2 linked regions of the Roseimaritima multifibrata genome follow. The protein of the gene in region 1 interacts with the protein of each later gene in a pairwise test. Links are inferred from orthologs where the notes say so. Each region holds a gene or a part of one and is shown on either strand. Other genes may lie near its edges.

Region 1 (3,241 bases):
GTCGCCACCCGGCGGGCCGTTTTGGAACAATTTGCCGCGATGGTTGGCTTGGAATTGCCAGCAAACTTGCTCGACACGTTGTCGGAATCGGTCGCCGGCGACGGACGTGTGATGTCGGGACTGGTCAATCAGATTTGGGCACTTCAGCAGATGCGAGGTAAAATGCCGACCTGGCAGCAAGTCCTCGATTCGGCCGCTGGTGACATTCTGCGAACCTCGGCCCCGATCATTGGATTGGCGGATATTCAGAAAGCCGTTTGTGATACATTTGGACTACCCAAGGGAACCTTGCAGTCGCGTGGACAGCAGCGAAGCGTCAGCCAGCCCCGCATGTTAGCGATGTACTTGGCACGTCAGCATACCCGAGCCGCGTTTAGTGAGATCGGTGATTACTTTGGGAACCGCAGCCACAGCACGGTGATTGCTGCGACCAAACGAGTCGCCGGTTGGCTGGACAATGGCGAGAACGCTGCCGCGGAAACTGCGGAGCGACAGCGAATGAAACAGGCCGCCGCCGCGATCGAGAATTTGCTGCGAACCGGTTAGGCAGCCCTCATTCACTTTTCGGTTTTTAAAGAGGGACGGAGTGTTCGGAGTGTCGCCGTTCGCACGTCCCCCGCGGAAGAACGAGTCCCTACGCATTGCCGAACGAAAGAGGACATTGCTCAAGCGGCGTCCCCCTTCCAATACTCATTACTCTTCACTCTTCAAAACTCTTCAAATTATATTTTCATTGCGATTCCAACGGAGTGGTCAACATGGTTGCTGAAGGCAACGAGCGGGAATTTCCGAACAAGAAGAAGAAAAAGAAAACGACCGCCAGTGAAATCTTGCAGCGCGAGCAACCATTTGACCTGGAAGCGGAGATGGGCGTGCTGGGAAGCATCTTGTTGCTTCCCGATGTTTGCGACGATTTGGCGTCCGTTTTGAGGAACGACGATTTTTATAATGACGCCAATCGGAAACTGTTCACTCATCTGCGCGAGATGCATGATGAAGGGGATAAGATCGATGTGACGTTGTTGGTCGCACGACTCCGCAAAGCCGAAGATTTCGAAGCGATCGGCGGCGCCGCCTACCTCGGCCAGTTAGCGACTTCGGTACCTAACGCCGCCCATGCGGTTTACTACGCAAAAATCGTTGCCGAGAAAGCGACCTACCGGAAATTGATCGAAGCTGGGACCGATATCCTTCGCGATGCTTATGAGCAGTCGCACGAGGCTCGCGACCTGGTGGCTCAGGCGGAGCAACGGGTCTTTTCGATCATGGATGGTCGGTCGACTCAGTCGGTCAATAGCATCAGCGACATCCTGCACCATGCGATGGACCGTATCGATGCACGTATGTGTAATGAAGATACCGAAGGGACGGTCGAAACCGGCTACATCGACTTTGATGCGATGACGGGTGGTTTTCATCAAGGGGAACTGATCATTTTGGCCGCTCGACCCAGTATGGGAAAAACGGCCTTCGCGATGAACATCGCCGAAAATATCTGTACTTCGTCTCGCGAAGCGGTCCTCTTTATCAGCTTGGAAATGTCGGGGATCGAATTGGCTGACCGTATGCTTTGTTCACTCGCACGCGTCAACGGTCACAAACTTCGTGCCGGGGATATTACCCAAGAAGAACGGGGACGGTTGGTTCAGAAGGCAAACGAAATCAGCCAGGCACCCCTGTTCGTGGATGATTCGCCCAGCCGAACGGTCAGTGAGATCGCCGCAGGTGCAAGGCGTATTGCCCGCCGCGATGGCAATCTGGGGCTGATCGTGATCGATTACTTGCAGTTAATCGAACCGGATAATCCACGTGACCCTCGGCAGGAGCAGGTGGCGAAAATTGCTCGACGCCTGAAAGGGATGGCTCGTGAAATTAAAGTGCCGGTCCTCTGCCTAAGCCAATTAAACCGGCAAGCGGAAGATAGCAAGGATCACCGTCCACGTTTGAGTCACCTGCGGGAATCGGGTGCTATCGAGCAGGATGCCGACGTTGTCATGTTTGTTCACCGCGAGGAGTACTACCAGCGTGGTGAAGAACGCGAGCAGTACGCGGGTCAGGCTGAAATCATTATCGCGAAACAACGTAATGGTCCGGTCGGCGAAGTCGAATTGACCTGGGAAAAGAATTACACCCGGTTCCAGAACAAGGCCCCCGATCGCCACGACGAATTCGACGAATACGCCGAGTACCAAGCTCCGAGTGGATTCTAGGGAACGTGCCGTTTGTGAGTGACCTGCTTTTGGGTCGCCGGAACGGTTCCATTTGTTTCCGTCAGAGGTGGGGGCCAGGAGACAAGATGGGCGAAGCCGGCAGCCTGCGTCGATTGCTGGTTGGCACACTGGCTGGCATTTGAGTCTTTCGTTCAAGTGTCGGTCTGCGGAAAATCGTTGTACGTCCGTCGATTTAGCGATTGTCGCCTTTCGTTCGGGACGTGCGATTTATAAATGAAGAAAGTCTGGCTCCCCTCGCCCCTAAGCGAGCTCTTCGGTGCGGAAGAAATCTCTGCTAGCTCATTGCGTGATCTCTGCCTCTTTGTTTGTTTTAGGGAAGCTTGCTTGGGGGAGCTTGCTTGGGGGAGAGGGGGAGATTTGCAGGCGACGATTTTGCGGCCAAGACGCGGTGAACGCCTCGGATTTCAAGCGGTTAAGCCGCGCCTTGTCCAACGCTGTCGGCCCCTCTCCCCCAGCCCCTCTCCCCAAAAACAAGCCTTTGAATCGCCATTAAGTGAATTAGTTGGCGAACCGTTGATCCAGTATCAAACCTGTTTTAGGCGAGCTTGTTTTGAGGGCGAGGGGAGCCAGACTTTCTTCACTTATTCTTTTCAAGCCCCCTGCGAAAGAACGTCCTGTTGGAACCACTTTCGTGGAGCGAAAGGCTAAATTAGCCGGCTGGCGGCAGGTAAATACTGCCGGAAATCCGCGGTTAAGCCTTCTCAATCACTCCGTCCTGAAGGTCCTTTGCACCGGGAAATCTTCCTGTTCGCGATCTCTTCTTTAGTCCTTCATGAAATTACTTCACTTAAACGCTTGCTTCTCACTTGGTACCTCCGGATAATGTCGGTTGTGATGGCGGATGATCTTTGCGATTGGTCATCCTCTGCTTACGTGAACGTTTCCTTCCTAACGTCCCCCGGTTCAGCCGGGGAAACTGGAGAATTTGAAGATGGTACGAGCAATGATGTTTGCAGCGACTTTGGCCGCTGTTTGTTTCACTGGAAATCTGCAAGCTGCGGACGGCGATA
Region 2 (3,286 bases), 230 kb from region 1 along the record:
TGGCCGACCGATCACTGACCATTGCGTTTTTAAAACGTGAATCAGCCGACCTGCAAAAAAATTCGGCACGTTTTCCTACGTTTCTTACCAATTTGACGGTTCTTCCGGCGAACTTCTTTATGTCGATTGCGTCAATAAGTGTAATTGGCACGATGATTGCCTTAAGAGTCAATCATTGAATCACCAACCTTCGCGGTGAACGATTCAAAGCTGGTCATAGGTTGGCCAGCGAAGCCCTACGGAGATGGCTTATAAACAGTCTCCCGGCCCAAGCGTCACCAATGTTTCGCTTTCAGGAGAAACCACGATGTCAACTGCTATTGAAAACGCCCCAGTTCAAACTCAGACTCAGAACACAACCAACCGCGTCGCAAATTCGAACCGTCGCTCTCAAAATGAGACGGTTTTATCGGACATCGAAATCGCCGCTCGGGTCCTGGCCATCCGGTCCAGTTGGGACGTCAACGAACGACTACAACGTCGTCGTGCGGCAGATGAGCGTTTCGAAAACCTGCTTGACGCCCTGCAGTTGACCGAATCGGCGGCTTAATCACCTTTGGGGAGCGGCATTTCGCCCCCAATTGAGAACCCTCCGCTTCTCGATTTGACTTTTGGTCGCTACCATTCGCGACCATGACGCATGGACTGAATCCGGCCCAAAAACAGGCCGTCGAAACACTCAAAGGACCAATGTTGGTTCTGGCAGGCGCTGGCACGGGCAAGACCCGCGTGGTGACCTTCCGGATTGCCAACCTGATCCGCCATGGAACCTCCCCCGACCGAATTTTGGCGGTGACTTTCACCAACAAAGCCGCTGGGGAAATGCAGGAGCGGGTCACCGAGTTGATCGGCCCCAAAAAGCGTTCCAGCAAAGGGAAGGCGGACAAAAGCCCCAAACCGACGATTGGCACGTTCCATTCGCAGTGCGTTCGCATTCTGCGCCGGCACGCCAAACGGATTGGCTTTCCCGCTAAATTCGCAATTTATGACCGAAGTGATCAAGAATCGCTCGCGCGTGCGGTATTGCGCGATTTGCGGCTACCAGGAACCGCCCTGAAACCGGGAGACCTGCTGTCGATTATTGGTGGCTGGAAAAATCAATCCATCCTCCCCGCCGATGCTGGATCGGTCGCCGAAACCGACAAAGAACACTTGGCTGCGAGCGCCTACCGCCGCTACCAGGATGGCCTCCGCTCGTGCGGAGCGATGGATTTTGATGACCTGCTGGTCCACACCGAAATGCTTCTCCAAGAGGACGAGGAAGTCCGCAAAGAAGAATCCAGCAAATACGACCATATCTTGGTCGACGAATACCAAGACACCAACGGCAGCCAATACCGGATCATTAAGTGCCTGTCGGAATCCCACCGCAACCTGTGCGTCGTCGGGGATGACGATCAATCGATCTATGGCTGGCGCGGCGCCGACGTTACGCACATCCTGAATTTCAACAAGGACTGGCCGGACGCAACGGTCGTTCGACTGGAAGACAATTATCGATCGAGCGGCCAAATCCTGGAAATGGCCAACCGCTTGATCGAATTCAATGCAACGCGGCACGACAAAACCCTTCGCCCGATCCGCGCGGTCGGCCAACGACCTCGGATCCTGCAGCTGAAGGATGAAACCGAGGAATCAAAATTGGTCGTTGGCGAAATTGCCCGACTGCTTGATCGCGGCCGCTACGAACCTCGCGACGTTGCGATTCTATTCCGCACAAACGAACAGCCGCGTTTGTTCGAAACGGAATTAAGAAAGATGAACGTTCCCTACGTGATGCTGGGAAGCCAATCTTTCTTTGACCGTCGCGAAATCCGAGACCTGTTGGCCTACCTGAAATGGATCGACCAGCCCAACGACGAAATCTCGCTCCTGCGTGTTATCAATACGCCGCCGCGCGGCTTAGGAAACAAATCGGTTCAGGAAATCATTTCACGAGCCGTTCAGGGCGGTAAACCGGCTTGGCAAATCATGGCCGATCCAGACGCTGTGTCGGACCTGCCTCCAGCCGCACAACGTGGCGTCGACAGCCTACGGTCGCTGCTGAAAGACGTTCAAGAAGCCACCCTGGGGTCGCTGACCGGGGCGGTCCAAACGCTGATCGAACGGACGCAGTACTTTGCAGAAATCCGCAGGGTCTACAACGAACCCGAAGAGATCGAAGCAAGAACCAATTCGATCCAAGAACTGGTCAATGCGATTTCGGCCTACGAGGACCGCGACAAAGATCCCGACCTTGCCGGTTTCCTCTCCGAAACGGTGCTCGCCGGACGAGAAATGGGGAACGAGAAAGACAAGCTAGCGCAAAAGAACGCCGTCTGGCTGCTGACGATGCATGCGGCCAAAGGCTTGGAATTCCCCGTCGTCTACATGGTCGGGATGGAAGAAGGTCTGCTGCCCCACGGACGAAGCGTCAAGAGTGGCAGCGAGAACGACATCGCCGAAGAAAGACGCCTCTGTTACGTCGGTGTCACCCGAGCCCAGGAAACGCTCACCCTTTCGATGGCGCTCACCCGCCGCCGCTGGGGGAAACCGCGGCCAACCACGCCTAGCCGGTTCTTGTATGAGATCACAGGAAAAGCGGAGAACCCAAACAAGTATCGAAAAAAAGGCGGGCACTGAGAGAACGCCAAACATTCTCTCGCCACGACCTACAGAACCGGCGGAAGCGAAATTTACAAATGACGGTTTTTGTCGCCTTTCGCGCCGCGAAAGCAGCTCCCAAAAAGACGTTTTTTCGCGCCGCGAAAGGCGACAAGCTTTCTCCGTTTCCGATTGACGCGACTGCCCGCTTAGCGGCGGCGGGACATTCGAATTCGGCAGCCTACAGGAACGGTTTCGGCGGTAGCGACGTCACGGCCCTCGAGGACTGCGTCGATGGCATCTCGCACGTAGGTCTTCGTTACATTCTTGCCGTCTGGACTATCGTCCATGGACCCCATGTAAGCGACTTTGCGTTCACGATCCAAAACGTAAACCTCCGGCGTGTATTTGGCTCCGAATTCCTTGGCGATCTGCTGGCTTTCGTCAAACAGATACGGGAACTTCCAACCGTTCGCTTCAACTTTCTCTTTCATCGCCGGCAGCCGATCCTCTTCGACCAAGTTGACGTTGATCGCTACGACAGCCACGTTTTTGGCCGCGTAGTCGGCGTGCAGCTGAACGATTCGCTCCTCCGCATCGACGGCATAGGGGCAGCTGTTGCAGGTGAAAACGACCACCACCACCGGAGCGCCCGCAAGCGATTTTGCGTCATGCGTCTTTCCATCGGTGCCTGGCAGCGCCG

What was found.
Region 2: the proteins of dnaB (region 1) and FF011L_RS06060 interact in binary tests that used the Escherichia coli proteins (3 or more experiments, as listed by UniProt). The link is inferred for Roseimaritima multifibrata from one-to-one orthologs.

What each region holds. Positions count from the first base shown.
Region 1 is NZ_CP036262.1:1,881,545-1,884,785, forward strand. Bases 67-2,984 are described here. They hold dnaB (replicative DNA helicase), read left to right. Parts: upstream 67-758; coding sequence 759-2,210; downstream 2,211-2,984. Other genes in these bases: FF011L_RS06925 (DnaA/Hda family protein), read left to right, coding at 67-546. Outside these bases: more of FF011L_RS06925, read left to right, coding at 1-66; FF011L_RS06935 (hypothetical protein), read left to right, coding at 3,163-3,241. UniProt on the Escherichia coli protein: The main replicative DNA helicase, it participates in initiation and elongation during chromosome replication. Travels ahead of the DNA replisome, separating dsDNA into templates for DNA synthesis.
Region 2 is NZ_CP036262.1:1,650,663-1,653,948, reverse strand. What follows is about bases 165-3,127. They hold FF011L_RS06060 (ATP-dependent helicase), read left to right. Parts: upstream 165-633; coding sequence 634-2,622; downstream 2,623-3,127. Other genes in these bases: FF011L_RS06055 (thioredoxin family protein), read right to left, coding at 2,793-3,127; FF011L_RS06065 (hypothetical protein), read left to right, coding at 308-550. Outside these bases: FF011L_RS06070 (hypothetical protein), read left to right, coding at 1-18; more of FF011L_RS06055, read right to left, coding at 3,128-3,286. UniProt on the Escherichia coli protein: Rep helicase is a single-stranded (ss)DNA-dependent ATPase involved in DNA replication; it can initiate unwinding at a nick in the DNA. It binds to ssDNA and acts in a progressive fashion along the DNA in the 3' to 5' direction.